2 regions of the Arthrobacter glacialis genome follow, and region 1 is predicted to be linked to the other one. Evidence: riboswitches for the same ligand, from Rfam matches in the RefSeq annotation. Region 1 holds a riboswitch; the other holds the start of a gene.

Region 1 (7,322 bases):
CAAGGTTGAGGGAGAAGCTGCGCATGTCCATGTTGGAGGAGCCAATGACGGCAACGTCGGAGTCCACGGTGAAGTGCTTGGCGTGCAACACCAACGGCTTGGGGTACAGGTAGATCCGCACACCAGCCTTCAGCAGCGCCTCATAGTAGGAGCGTTGGGCGTGGTGAACCAGGAACTGGTCGCCCTGCTCGGAGACGAACAGTTCCACCAGCACCCCGCGCTGGGCGGCCGTGGTGATGGCGTAGAGCAGTGAATCGTCGGGCACAAAGTAGGGGCTGGAAATGGTGATGCAGTCCTTGGCCGAGTACAGCAGGGTGTTGAACAGGCGCAAGTTGTTCTCGGTGACGAACCCCGGACCACTGGGCACCACCTGACACAGAGAACCGCCGGAAAAGGATTCCCAATGGTGGGTGGCCAGCTGCGACTCAAGGTTTTCCTCGGTCTCGGATGACCAGTCGGTGGCGAACATGATGTTCAGGGTGCCCACGATGGGTCCCTCCAGACGGGACATGAGCTCCACCCACTTGCGTCCAATCTTGTGGTTTTTCTTGTTCCGGTAGGACGGCTCAATAACGTTTTGGGAGCCGGTGAAGCCAACGCGCCCATCCACCACAAGAATTTTTCGGTGGTTGCGCAGATCCGGTCGGCGCCATTGGCCCTTGACGGGCAGGAGCGGCAGCATGCGCCGCCACTGGATCGAGCTGGCCTTCAGGCGCTTAATCATGTCCCCGTAGCCGGGCACCCGCAAGGAGCCAATATGGTCAAAGAGCACGCGGACACGCACACCACGCTCCGCCGCCGCCTCGAGCTCCCTAAAGAGCCTGTCGGTGCAGTCATCCGAGCTCATGATGTAAAACTCTGCGTTAACATAGTCCGTGGCCCGGCTGACCTCATCAGCCATGGCATCCAGAGACTCCTGGTACCCCTCAATCAGCTCAACGGAGTTGCCCCCCAACACCGGGAAGTAACCCAAGTTGCGGTTCAGTTCCATGACGGATTTCACCCACGCAGGGCCCTCATATTCGGGAACCTGGGCCGCAATGTCCGCGGTTCCTTCCAGAATCCGCAGGTTGACGGCGTCCTGGGTCTCCCGCCGGCGTCGTGAGAGCCTGAAGTTGCCGAACATGAGGAACAGGATCAAGCCAATATAGGGCAGGAAGAAAATACATAGCAGCCATGCCATGGCAGTTGTGGGGCGCCGGTTGCCGGGAATAACGCCAAGCACCACAATACGGATGGCCAAATCCACCAACAAAAGCAGCGCGGAAACCCAAGGACTCACTGTTGGCAGACTAAACGCCGTCCAGATCATGCGGGCCTCCCAGATTTCGTAAGCTCGTTCCTAAGCCAAGTGACAATAGCCTAACGGTAGTTCGTGTCTGGGCAGTTCCTGACCCGTCGGGTAACCTGCTGAGGCTATGCTGGGCGTAATTTTCCATCCGCGTTTTGAAACTTTGCAGAAAGAAGTTCAACTATGAGCAACTCCAGCCAGCCTGAAGTCTCCGTCGACATTTTTGCCCTCGACCCACTCAAACTAACGCAACAAGCCGTCAAGGGCCTGCGCATGGCCTTTGCCATCAGCGGCGCTGTGGCATTGATCCTGGGCATTGTCCTGCTGTTCTGGCCCACTAAAACCCTGGCCGTTATTGCCATCTTCCTGGGTATCAACTTCCTCATTGCCGGCGGTGTGAGGGTGGCGTTGGGTATTTTCAGCCACGGCCTCTCCACCGGCTTGCGCATCCTGGATGTGGTTCTGGGCCTGCTAGTTCTGGTTGCAGGCGTCATTATCCTGCGCAATTCAGCGGCCAGCGGCGAAGCTCTCCTGCTGTTCACGGTCATCTTCATGGGCATCGGCTGGATCATTGAAGGCATTGTGGCCATCGCCGAAGCCGGCAGGGGATCCACCCGCACCTGGGCCATTGTCTTTGGTATTCTGAGCGTTCTTGCGGGCATTGTGGTGCTGGTTGTTCCGGTCTGGACCGCGCAGTGGCTGCTGCTCGTGAGCGCCATCATGCTGATCATCCTGGGCATTGTTGGCCTGGTCCGCGCATTCACCTTTGGCAAGGCGATCCTGCAGGCCAGCTAAGCTCTACTGCATGACAGTTTTGGTATTTCTGGATCCCGTTCACCCCGCTGGCCGGCTGGCCGACGCCTCATCCCCCACCATTTTGGCTACGGATCAAGGCGTGACGCGGGGGGACGGGATTTTTGAATCCCTGCTCGCCATCAATGGTGTCCCCCGCAAAGTCCAGGCCCACCTTGACCGGCTGGCGGGTTCGGCACTGACCATGGATCTGGCGATTCCGGCGGCGGAGGTTTGGCTGGCAGCCATTACGACGGCGCTCACGGCTTACGCCGGCGGCTCGGCTGCCGAGGGGCAGGCAGTGGTGAAGTTGATTGCCACCCGCGGCCCCGAAGGCGGCAACACCCCCACCGCCTGGGTGCAGGTCTCAGCCGTCTCACCGGCCTTGGCCAAGCAGCGCGACGCCGGACTGTCGGTGATCTTGTTGGAGCGCGGCTATGACAGCGACATTGCCGCACGGGCGCCGTGGCTGCTTTTAGGCGCGAAAACCCTTTCCTACGCGGTGAACATGGCCGCCCTGCGCCACGCCCACAGCCAGGGGGCCGATGACGTGATCTTCACCAGTGGTGACCAGCTGGTGCTGGAGGGACCCACGTCGTCAGTTCTGTTGGCACATATCTCGGATGATTCAGGTGTCCCGGTGAAGCGGCTCATCACACCCCATCTGGATACCGGAATTTTGCCCGGCACCACTCAGGGAGCGCTCTTTGCAGCGGCCAAGGAGGCTGGTTGGGAACTGGGCTACGGCCCCGTCACCCCGGCGGACTTGCTGGACGCTGACGCCGTCTGGCTCATTTCCAGCTTGCGGCTGCTGGCCCCCGTGAACACCATTGACGGTGTGGAGATCGGCACGGCGGCCAACCGGGCGCAGCTCAGCGCCGAACTCAGCGCACTGTTGGCCACAACACTGTAGGAGACTATGCGGTTAGGCGGCTACGCTGTCTGACTCCCACTGAACAGGCACCAGTGGACGGAACTTGTTGGCCAACAGGATCAACACAATAGTCGTCGCTATGAACGCCACGGCAATGAACAGGCAGGTGATGGCCACGGCGCCGTAGCCGCCGTTGGCCGGATTCAGGAACGGGTAGGCATACCAGCCGGTGATGGCACCGCGGACCAGCGAGTAGGCCAAATAGGCCAAGGGGAAAAACACGGCGATCCAGAGGCTGCGCAGCGAAAGGGGCTTGCGGGGGGACTGGATGAGCCAGTCTGCCACCACTACCACCGGCATAACGTAGTGCAGCCAGGTGTTGATCCACGGGAGCAGCGAGCCAAGGTCCACATCACGCAACAACGCGCTGAACACCATACCCACCAGCGCCATGGCAACCACTGAAACGCAGCGCAAAACCTGCCACAGCGGCCCCAGCTCCTTGCCACGCCACGTCAGCACCGACTCCACCAACAGCACCACCGCAGCAAAAATGTTGCCAAGATTGGTGAAGTAGCTGAAGAAGTTCAGCACTGGGAAGCCATTGCTGATGTGAATACCCAGTTGGGTTCCCACGGCAATAAGCGTTACGGCACCGAACAGGAAACGGACTGCGGCAAAGGCGCGGGTCAAGGTCATGCGTTTATCTTGCCACTTGGCGGGGTTGCCGTGTTGCAACGCGCCCGTCATGTTGAGCCACACTGACACATTCTTGGGCCCGCTGCACGGCTCATGTGCTATTTTTTCAAGTAAGTAATGAGTGCCAGCGTCAAGCCCTGACTCGCTGGCCGGCAACCCTCTTTCCGGCGGGGTGCCTCAGGTGAATACTTGGCAAACCCAGCTACCCAAGCCACAGGTTTGCAAGCGTGAACGTCTTATTGCGTGCTTATCAGCCAACCCTCGTTAAGCGCAGTCTCCCGCTTGCAGATTTAGCGCTTTCTTGCAATGAGGAGAACACATGTCCGCGGACGAATCCCCCCTGGCCTACCGGCTCATCACCGGCCCCGATGACAAGTCTTTTTGTGAGCGCATTTCAGAAGCTCTGGCCGAAGGCTACGTGCTCCACGGAGGACCGGCCGTAACCTTCAACGGGACCAGCGTCATCTGTGCCCAAGCATTGATCCTCCCACAGGCCATTGCCGTCAGTGACGCAGCAGTTGCCACGGCCGTGGATGAGCTCGATGCTGAGCTGGAGTTCGACGGCGAGGGCATCGCATGAGCTACGCAGGAGACCTTGCCCCGGCCACGGCTTGGGAACACCTGGCAGCAGGCGCGGTACTCCTTGATGTGCGCACCGAGGGAGAATGGGCGCACATTGGCGTTCCAGACACCTCGGCACTGAACACTGAGCCTGTCTTCATCCAATGGAACCTGGCCAGCGGACACAACAACCCTGACTTTCTGGCGCAGCTATTGGCGGCAGTGCCCACGGAAAAGCCGCTGGTGGTGTTGTGCCGCTCCGGCGCCCGTTCCATCGCCGCGGCCCACGCCGCCACGGCTGCCGGGTACACGGCCTATAACGTCCTGGAGGGCTTTGAGGGTGAGCCGGACAGCTACGGCGAGCGGGTCATCAACGGCTGGAAGAACCGCAGCCTGCCCTGGCGCTAGCAACGCAGCGCCCCGCGCCGCCGCCGTAAGTCAGTCAGTCAGTCAGTCAGTCAGGACCGCACCACCAGCGAAATAGGGTAAGTCATTGAGTAACTTTAACGAGCACGCCGCCACCTGGGCGCAGGACACCCAGGCCGTGCGCGGCGGGCTTGACCGCAGCAATTTCTCCGAAACCTCCGAGGCCTTGTTCCTGAATTCAGGGTTCGTGTACGAATCGGCTGAGGCCGCCGAACAGGCCTTCACCGGCGAGGCGGACCGGTTCGTGTACTCCCGCTACGGCAACCCGTCCGTGGCAACCTTCCAGGAACGCCTGCGCCTGCTCGAGGGCAAGGAGGCCTGCTTTGCCACGGCCTCGGGCATGTCCGCCGTTTTCACGGCCTTGGGTGCCTTGCTGGCGGCCGGGGACAGGGTGGTTGCCTCACGATCACTCTTTGGCTCCTGCTTTGTCATCTTGAACGAGTTGCTGCCGCGGTGGGGCGTGGAAACGGTGTTCGTGGACGGACCGGATCTGGATCAGTGGCGCGAGGCCCTTTCGGTGCCGACCACTGCCGTGTTCTTTGAGTCCCCGTCGAACCCCATGCAGGAAATCATTGACATACAGGCGGTGTGCGACCTGGCCCATGCCGCGGGCGCGCAGGTGGTGGCCGACAACGTGTTTGCCACCCCCCTGCTGCAGCGATGTGGCGATTTTGGTGCGGACATCATTGTGTACTCCGGCACCAAGCACATTGACGGTCAGGGGCGTGTTCTGGGCGGCGCCATCCTGGGCAGCAAGGAGTTCATTGACGGTCCCGTCAAGAACTTGATGCGGCACACGGGCCCCGCCTTGTCGGCGTTCAACGCGTGGGTCCTGACCAAGGGCTTGGAAACCATGAACCTGCGCGTCACGCATTCGTGCAACAACGCCCTGGCCCTGGGCGAGTTCCTTGAGGCCCAGCCACAAGTTAGTCTCGTGCTGTACCCGCATCTGCCGTCCCACCCACAGTACGAGCTGGCTAAGAAGCAGATGAAGGCCGGCGGCACGGTGCTGACGTTTGAACTGGCGCAGCCGGGCACCGGAACCACCAAGGATGCAGCGTTTGCCCTGCTCAATGCCCTGCAAATCATTGACATTTCCAATAATTTGGGCGACGCCAAATCCCTGATCACCCACCCTGCCACAACAACCCACCGCGCCATGGGCGCGGAGGCCCGTGCGGCCATTGGCCTGCGCAACGGCTTCCTGCGCTTGTCAGTGGGTCTGGAGGATGTGGAAGACTTGAAGGCTGATCTGGCGCAGGCGTTGTCCGCTATTTAGCGAGCTTGCGCGCCCATGCGGAGAAGCTGGCCACGTCGGATCCGGACATGACGGCGGCCGGCGGTTCGCTCACGGGGACAACCATCAGCGCCAGCGCGTCCGCGGGAAATACTGCCATCCATTTTCCGGCCTCGGAGGCCCTACCGGCCGTCGCCGCAGCATCAACCCCCACCGCGTTGCACAGGAAGACATCCGGGCTGGCCCCCATCGGATCGACCATGCTGATCCGCCCGTCGAGCAGTTCGAGGATTTCCGCGTGAAGCATGGTCACGGTGAGGTCGCTCGTGGTCAGCTGCACGCAGTGCATCAGCTTGGCGCCTTTGCGCCCGCGCGGCAGGTCCACCTCGGTGGCCGTCAACCCAGCACCCTGCCACGGGATTCCGCCGTCCCGCGGGATGGCGGCGGGCGGAAGGGGTGCTGCGGCATCGCGTTTAGTCCAAGGAAACATGTTGCTGAGCCTAGCGGAACCACCGTCGTGCGTTAAAAAACTGTGGCCGCGCCCGTCTCCCGTTTTCGCGCCCGTTCGGACGGGCGCGACATGCGGGGACGGGCGCGGCGGCCCGAAAGTCCGGCGTTTCTAGTCTTGGAAGTACTCGATCTCCGCGCCAATGGTGTTGAGGCGTTCGGCCAGGTCCTCGTAGCCGCGCTCAATCACGTAAATGTTGCGCAGCTCGGAGGTGCCCTTGGCGGCGAGCATTGCCAGGAGGATGCAGGCGGCCGGGCGCAGTGCCGGGGGGCAGCCAATTTCCGCTGCACGCCAGGCCGTGGGGCCGGTGATGTCGATTCGGTGCGGGTCCAGCAGGCGAACGCCGGCACCGAGGCGGTTGAGTTCCGTCAGGTAGATGGCCCGGCCCTCATACACCCAGTCGTGGATGAGCGTAGTGCCCTCCGCGCAGGAGGCAATCACGGCGAAGAACGGCAAGTTGTCAATGTTCAGGCCCGGGAAGGGCATGGGGTGGATCTTGTCCGGCGCCGCCTTCAACTCGGACGGCAGCGTGGTGATGTCCACCAGGCGGGTCTTGCCGTTGCGGGCCACGTACTCGGCGGACTTGAGGTACTTGAAGCCCATTTGCTCCAACACCTTCAGTTCAATTTCCATGAACTCAATGGGAACCCGTGTCACGGTGACTTCAGACTTGGTGACGATGCCGGCCGTAATCAGGCTCATGGCCTCGATGGGGTCCTCGGACGGCGCGTATTCAATACCCACGTCAATGCGGGACTTGCCGGTGATGGTCAGTGTTGTTGAGCCAACACCTTCCACCGTGACGCCCAGGCCCTGCAGGTAGAAGCAAAGGTCCTGCACCATGTAGTTGGGGCTGGCGTTGCGAATGATTGTTTTGCCTTCGCGGTGCGCGGCGGCCATAATGGCGTTTTCGGTGACCGTGTCGCCACGTTCC
Region 2 (7,322 bases), on a different contig from region 1:
CGGAATGACCGGGTCAGCCTGGTCGCGGCCCCAGAAAACCTCCGGCTTGAGGGCAGCCACGGCGGAATCGTCAAAGAACGCATCGCCTTCGGCATCAACCACAAAACCCGAAAGCCCCACCACTGCCGCATAGTCGGCAGGCCTGTGCCGCAACAGGGTTGTGGCCATGCACATGCCCTGGGAGAAGCCCAACAAGCTCACGGAGCTGTGGTTGGCGCGCATCGAGTCAATCCACTCCTCAAGAGCCGTCGCAGCAGTTCTCACAGAAGCCACCGAGTAGCTCAAGTCGTTGCGCAGCGGGAACCAGGAGTAGCCCGGACCTGCCTGCAGGGGGCCACGCACCGAGGCCACGGTGAACTCGGCCGGCAGCTGACCGGCGAGTGAAAAGAGATCGGCCTCATCGGCACCGTAACCGTGAAGGATGACCAGCAGGGGTGTGCCGCTGCGCTCGGATTCGGGACGTGACCATAGGACTGTGGGGGATTCGCTCATTGCTTCATCTTTCCATGAGGCGCACCGGGTCCAAAAAACATGGGTGGCGGAACTGGCCACCCACGGGGCAGGATGGGATGGTGAAAGAATCTACGGCACAGAATCTCCAGTCAACGGCCAACACCGTACAGTCCACTCCTCGCCACCCGTGGAACCGCTACGTGGCCATGGGCGACTCCTTTACCGAGGGCATTGGGGATCCCGACCCGAGCAGCCCCGGCGGCTCCCGCGGCTGGGCCGACAGGCTGGCCGAGGAGCTGAGCCGCGATCACGAAGATTTCCGCTACGCCAACCTGGCCGTCCGCGGCAGGCTGCTGGGGCAGATCCTGGGCCAACAACTGGAGCCGGCGCTGGAACTCAAACCGGATCTCATCAGCATTTCAGCTGGCGGCAACGACCTGATCCGGCCGGGCTCTGATCCCGATGCCCTGGCCGAATCGCTGGATGTGGCGGTGGGAAAGATGACGGCCGCCGGAGCAACCGTGCTGCTCTTCAACGGCCCGGATATTAGGGAAACCCCCGTGCTCGGCATGGTGCGTGGACGGGTGGCCATTTACAACGAGAATCTGCGCACCATCGCCTCCAGGCATGACGCCGTGGTGGCCGACATGTGGTCCCTGCGCCAACTGTCGGACCCTCAAATGTGGGCCGGGGACCGGCTGCACTTTGCCCCGCTGGGCCACCACACCATCGCGATCATGGCCTTGAACGCCCTCAACGTCCCCCACTCGCTGGTTCCGCAACGGCCCAAGCCGCTGCCGGCCCAGAAGTGGCAGACGGCGCGCGTTGAAGACTTCGTGTGGGCTAGGGAGTTCTTGTTCCCTTGGGTGTTGCGCAGGCTGCGCCATCAGTCCTCCGGCGACGGCATATCCCCCAAGCGCCCCACCCCGGGGCCAGTTTTTGGTCCTGATGTTGGCACTATTCCTGGCGCCGGGCTTCCCGAAACCACCAAGTAGCTCAACAGCAGTGGCTAAGCGGGCAGCCCGGCAGCAAGCGGACTAGGATGAGAAGAGGCGCTGGATTCAGCGGCCTAATCGTAGAAGAGGTGCGTTGTGCCCATCATGCTCGAACCATTGGCGACGAGTATTGTTGCTGCCTCGTCCAGCAGCTCCTCCGGCTTTTCACCGCTGTTCATGCTGGCAGTTGTGGGTGTGATCCTGCTCAGCATTTTCACCAGGTCAGCCAACCGCAAACGTCGCGCCTCCCGGGATAACATCTACAACCCGGCAAATCCAACGGGCAGGGCTGGCGTTGCCCACCAGCCGGGCAGTGCCCCCTATGTGGGGACCCTGCTCAATGGTGTCCCACTGCGCAACTACGACACATCCCATGGCCACCAAACAACAGGTTTCGCCAATGAACGCATGAAGGCGGAGGCTGAGTTGAAGCGCCAACTGGACGCCTTGGACACGGCGCGCCGCAATGGCCAGGTCACCGCAGAACAGTACGCCGTCCACCGCGAGGCCATTTTCAAGAATTTCTAAGCAGCAGAAAACTGGCCCGCAGAAAACGCCGAAAATCGCGCTAAAAGCGCGAATTTTCGGCGTTTTCTGCGGGCCAGTTGCTCTTTGGAGCTAGACGGTGAAGAAGGACTCCCGCAGGAGCTCCCCCACGACGGCCACCTCGGTGAGGAAACCGTCATGGCCAATGGCTGAGTCAATGTGGTGGACAGCCACATCCCCGGGCAGCGCAGCCGCCAGGGCGTCAGACTGGGCTGGGAAGTACAGGCGGTCACTGCTGACCGCGGCCACCAGAAACTCCACCGAAGCTGTGGCTGCCAAGGCTTGCGACAGGGTGCCACGGCCCCGGCTGACATCGTGGCTCATCAACGCCTCAGTAATGGCAATGTAGCTGTTGGCATCAAAGCGCCCCACCAGTTTGCGGGCCTGGTGGTCAAGATAGCTCTCCACCTGGTACCTGCTGCCGCTGGCGCCCAAAACCGCCAGCCGATCATGGCTGATGGTGTCCTCGCCGCTTTGGGCCTGACGGCCAAAACGTGACTCCATCTCAGTTTCTGAACGGTAGTTGATGTGGGCAATCCGACGCGCCAGCCCCAAGCCTGAGGTGGGGGCTGCGCCGTCGTAATAGTCCCCGCCGGCAAAGTTCGGGTCCTGGCGGATGGCGAGCGTCTGCGTCTGGGCAAAGGCAATTTGCTCAGCCGTGCTGGCCGCGCAGGCAGCCACCACGGCGCAGCGGCGCACCCGCTCCGGATAGCTTGCCGCCCACTCCAAGGCACGCGCACCGCCCATGGAACCACCCACGACGGCGTGCCACAGCTTGATGCCGAGCTTGTCGGCCAGGCGCGCCTCGGCGTGGACCGAGTCGCGGATGGTGACGAAGGGGAAACGGGACCCGTAAGGTTTTCCGTCGCTGGCGATGCTGGACGGGCCGGTGGTGCCGTAGCAGCCGCCCAGCATGTTGGCGCACACCACAAAGTACTTGTTGGTGTCGATGACGTCCCCGGGCCCCACCAAGCCTTCCCACCAGCCGTCTTCCTCTGAATCGCCGCGGCTCACGTGGGTGCTGCCGGTCAGGGCGTGCTGTATGAGCACGGCATTGTCGCCGGCCTCATTCAGCGTGCCCCAGCATTCAAAGGCCATGGTCACCGAGGGCAGCGAGCCCCCCGCTTCCAGCGGCAATGCGCCGATCTCAAGGGAACGCAGCACACCGCCGCCCCGTCCTACGGCCGCGGAAAATTCTTCACCCACCGCGGTGGCCGCCACGGAGGCAGACCCCGTGGCAAGCATACTTTTTTCCTCCGTGTGTCCCACCGAAATCACGCTTGTTTTGCCGCGCGGAATCCGGCTTCGAGATCGGCCAGGATGTCAGCAATATTCTCAAGGCCCACCGAGAGTCGGACCAGTCCCGGGCGCACACCGGCAGCCAACTGCTGCTCCGGTGAAAGCTGTGCATGGGTGGTCGACGCCGGGTGGATGACCAGGGAGCGCACGTCGCCAATGTTGGCCACATGTGAGTGCAGTTCCAGGCCGTCCACGAATCGCTTGCCAGCCTCGGCGCCGCCCAAGATGTCAAAGGCGATGACGGCGCCGGTGCCCTTGGGACCGTACTTGCGGCCACGCTCGAACCAGGGGCTGGAGGGGATGCCTGCGTAGGCCACAGCCTCCACGTTCTCGTTCGTCTCGAGCCATTCGGCAACGGCAACCGCGTTGCTCACGTGGCGCTCCACACGCAAGCTCAGGGTTTCGATGCCCTGGGCAATGAGGAAGGCGTTGAACGGTGCCACGGCCGAGCCAAGGTCGCGCAGCAACTGCACGCGTGCCTTGAGGATGTAGGCCAGGTTGGCGCCCAAGGCGCTGCCCACACCCAAATCGCGGGCGTACACCAAACCGTTGTAGGTGACATCCGGGGTGTTGAAGCCGGGGAACTTCTCCGGGTTGGTGGCGAAGTCGAACTTGCCGCCGTCGACAATCACTCCGGCGATGGCACTGCCGTGGCCGCCCAGGTACTTGGTGGCGGAGTGGATGACAATGTCGGCACCCCATTCCAGCGGTCGGATCAGGTACGGGGTTGCCAGGGTGTTGTCCACCAGCAGCGGCACCCCTGCCTCGTGGGCGATGGCGCTGATGTTCTCAATGTCCAGCACGTCTTGGCGCGGGTTTGACACAACCTCACCGAAGAAGGCCTTGGTGTTGGGACGGACCGCAGCACGCCATTCATCCAGGTTGTCGGGGTCGGAGACGAACGTGACCTCGATGCCGAGCTTCTTCAGGCTGTGGGCAAACAGATTGTAGGTGCCGCCGTAGATGCTGGGGCTGGAAACAATGTGGTCGCCTGCTTCTGCCAGGTTCAAGATGGCGAACGTGGTTGCCGCCTGGCCCGAGGCGAGCAGGAGTGCTGCCACGCCGCCTTCCAGACTGGCAATGCGCTGTTCGACGGCGTCCTGGGTGGGGTTGCCGATGCGGGTGTAAATCGGTTCCAGCTCTGCCAACGCGAACCGGGCAGCGGCGCTCTCGGCCGAGGGAAAAACAAAGGATGTTGTCTGGTAGATCGGCAGGGCGCGTGCCCCTGTGGTGACGTCCGGCTCCTGGCCTGCGTGGATCTGACGGGTTTCAAATGACCAACCGTTGCTCATGGTTGAATTCCTTCACACTAGAGGCCTGCGGTAAAAAACCCTCCAACGCAGCATGCGTGAAGGGCTTTCGACTCGATGGCCCGCGCTTGCACTGGAACCGGGCGGCTCAGTGCCAGGTCTTCACCCGGGGCACCCCACCGCGGAAGGAGGGTTGCCGGTCAGCGAGCCGGGGCTTGTCGCTGACACTCATGACCTACATCCAGTGTGGAAGATCCCTTCAGGCGCCGCAAGATTGTGACGAGTTTATGACCTTGGCCGAAGATCTGCTTGAAATATGCGCCAAAAAGTGGCACCGGCTGAATTTATGAACCATTCCACCACCGTGAGTGCGCAGCTGATGAGACTTGGAGCCCCACACGTCGCATCAGCTGCGCACTCACCGAATTGCCAGGACCTGGAACTACTTTCCCAGGCCCGCGCGGCGCAGAGCCTCGGCCATGGCGGTGTTGGCCGATGGTTGAGGCGTTGCGGGGCGTGCTGGACGGTCGCCGCCTTGTCGGGCGGAGTCCTGACCCGGGGTGCGCCTCTGCCCCGCACCCCGTGACTCTGCCGCACCCTGCTTGGGAGTTAGCCGCCCGGGGGTGCGGGCGGCGGGGGTGCGGGAGTCGGCGTCGAACTTCCTCGAAGACGTATCGGCGGCGTCATCCAGACGCAGCGTGAGGGAAATGCGCTTGCGTTCGGGCTCCACTTCCAGAACCTTTACGCGGACCACCTGGCCGGACTTGACCACAGTATGAGGGTCCGAGACGAAGGAGTTGCTCATGGCCGAGACGTGCACCAGCCCGTCCTGGTGCACGCCAATGTCCACGAACGCGCCAAACGCCGCTACATTGGAGACGGTTCCTTCCAGGATCATGCCGGGGCGAAGATCGGTGATCTTCTCAATGCCGTCCGTGAACGCGGCTGTTTCAAAGCGGGGCCGGGGATCGCGGCCAGGCTTCTGCAGTTCGGTCACAATGTCGGCAACTGTGGGCAGGCCAAAGGTGCCGTCCACGAAGTCGGCCGGGTTGACCGAGGACACAGCCCCAACGCCGGCAGAAATCTCGGCTGATGTGGCACCCACCGTGGCAAGGATCTTGCGGGCCACGCCGTACGCTTCGGGGTGCACGCTGGAGGCATCCAACGGTTCCGCTCCCCCGGTGATGCGCAGGAATCCCGCACATTGTTCAAACGCCTTGGGACCAAGCCGGGCCACCTTGAGCAGTTCGCGGCGCTTGTTGAACGGGCCGTGCTCGTTCCTGTGCGCCACAATGTTCTCGCTCAACAGCGGTCCGACGCCGGCCACCCTCGCCAGCAGTGCCGGGGAGGCGGTGTTCAGGTCCACGCCCACGGCGTTCACGCAGTCTTCCACCACCGCGTCCAGGGACCGTTCCAGTTTGGCCGGGGTGAGGTCGTGCTGGTACTGGCCCACGCCAATGGATTTGGGATCGATCTTCACCAGTTCCGCCAGCGGATCCTGCAACCGGCGGGCGATGGACACGGCCCCACGCAAGGACACATCCATGCCGGGCAGTTCGGCACTGGCCAGGGCCGACGCCGAGTACACCGAGGCTCCCGCTTCGGAGACAACAAGCTTGATGACTTGGCGGTCCGGGGCTGTGCGCTTGAGCTCGGCGACAAGTTCGGCGGCCAATTTGTCCGTCTCCCGGCTGGCTGTTCCGTTGCCAATGGCAATCAGCTCAACGCCATGCTTGTTGGCCAGGGCCACGAGGGTGGCAAGGGATTCGTTCCATTTCCGGGCGGGCGCGTGCGGGTAGATGGTTTCCGTTGCGGCAACCTTGCCGGTGCCATCCACCACGGCAACCTTGACGCCGGTGCGCAGTCCCGGATCCAGACCCAGGGTTGCGCGGTTTCCGGCCGGTGCCGCCAACAAGACGTCTCGGAGGTTTGCCGCGAAGACGCGCACCGATTCCTCCTCGGCGCTTTGGAACAGCCGCACGCGCAGGTCAACCGAAAGGCGGGTCAGGATGCGCGTGCGCCAGGCAAGTCGGGCGCTGGTCATGAGCCAGCTGTCCGCTGCCCGGCCGGATTCGGCGATGCCCAGGGAGTGCGCCACGGCATTTTCGTAGCGGGAACGTGCCAGGGCGGCGGCGTCGGCGTCACGGGTGTCGGCCTCGGCCAAATCCAGGCCCAGCACGCCGTCTTTTTCGCCGCGCAGCAGCGCCAGGACACGGTGGCTGGGCAGCGTGTGCGGGGGTTGGGAGAAGTCAAAGTAGTCCTTGAACTTTTCGCCCGCCGCATCCTTGCCCGTTTTGACAGTTGAGCGCAGGCGCCCAGTTTTCCAGAGCCGCTCGCGCAACTCCCCCACCAGCGCAGCGTCCTGGCCGGCACGTTCAATGAGAATGGCCCGCGCTCCGGCCAAGGCGTCATCCGCCGAGGCAACACCGCGGGCCGCATCAACGAAGGTGTCCGCCTCCACGGACGGGAAGCGGGAGGGATCGGCCAGCAAGGCGTCCAGCAGGGGCTCCAAACCAGCCTCACGGGCGGCGTCGGCCTTGGTTTTGCGCGTGGATTTGTACGGCAGGTAGAGATCTTCCAACTCCGACTTGGTGGCGGCGGCATCGATGGTGCGGCGCAGGGCGGGAGTGAGCTTGCCGAGCCCGTGGATGGTCTCCAGCACTGTCAGGCGCCGGGCCTCCAGTTCGCGCAGGTAGCGCAGCCGCTCCTCAAGGTCGCGGAGCTGGGTGTCATCCAGGGTGCCGGTGACTTCTTTTCTGTACCGGGCAATAAAGGGGAC

Evidence for each region. A riboswitch is a leader RNA that binds a small molecule or an ion and turns the genes downstream of it on or off. The one in region 1 is predicted to bind S-adenosylmethionine.
Region 2: linked by a shared signal. The riboswitch ahead of CVS28_RS02465 (bifunctional o-acetylhomoserine/o-acetylserine sulfhydrylase) and the one ahead of CVS28_RS00370 (DUF1737 domain-containing protein) in region 1 are both predicted to bind S-adenosylmethionine.

Annotation. Positions count from the first base shown of each region.
Region 1 is NZ_PPXB01000001.1:72,232-79,553, reverse strand. It holds gene cls (cardiolipin synthase) at 1-1,312, opposite strand, end outside; gene CVS28_RS00385 (HdeD family acid-resistance protein) at 1,475-2,086, shown strand; gene CVS28_RS00380 (aminodeoxychorismate lyase) at 2,097-2,996, shown strand; gene CVS28_RS00375 (Pr6Pr family membrane protein) at 3,009-3,656, opposite strand; SAM riboswitch class IV at 3,770-3,890, shown strand; gene CVS28_RS00370 (DUF1737 domain-containing protein) at 3,976-4,236, shown strand; gene CVS28_RS00365 (rhodanese-like domain-containing protein) at 4,233-4,625, shown strand; gene CVS28_RS00360 (O-succinylhomoserine sulfhydrylase) at 4,711-5,922, shown strand; gene CVS28_RS00355 (hypothetical protein) at 5,915-6,370, opposite strand; gene CVS28_RS00350 (UDP-N-acetylglucosamine 1-carboxyvinyltransferase) at 6,500-7,322, opposite strand, start outside.
Region 2 is NZ_PPXB01000002.1:68,455-75,776, forward strand. It holds gene CVS28_RS02445 (alpha/beta hydrolase) at 1-492, opposite strand, end outside; gene CVS28_RS02450 (SGNH/GDSL hydrolase family protein) at 570-1,448, shown strand; gene CVS28_RS02455 (hypothetical protein) at 1,554-1,976, shown strand; gene metX (homoserine O-acetyltransferase MetX) at 2,067-3,239, opposite strand; gene CVS28_RS02465 (bifunctional o-acetylhomoserine/o-acetylserine sulfhydrylase) at 3,269-4,585, opposite strand; SAM riboswitch class IV at 4,663-4,779, opposite strand; gene CVS28_RS02470 (Tex family protein) at 4,986-7,322, opposite strand, start outside.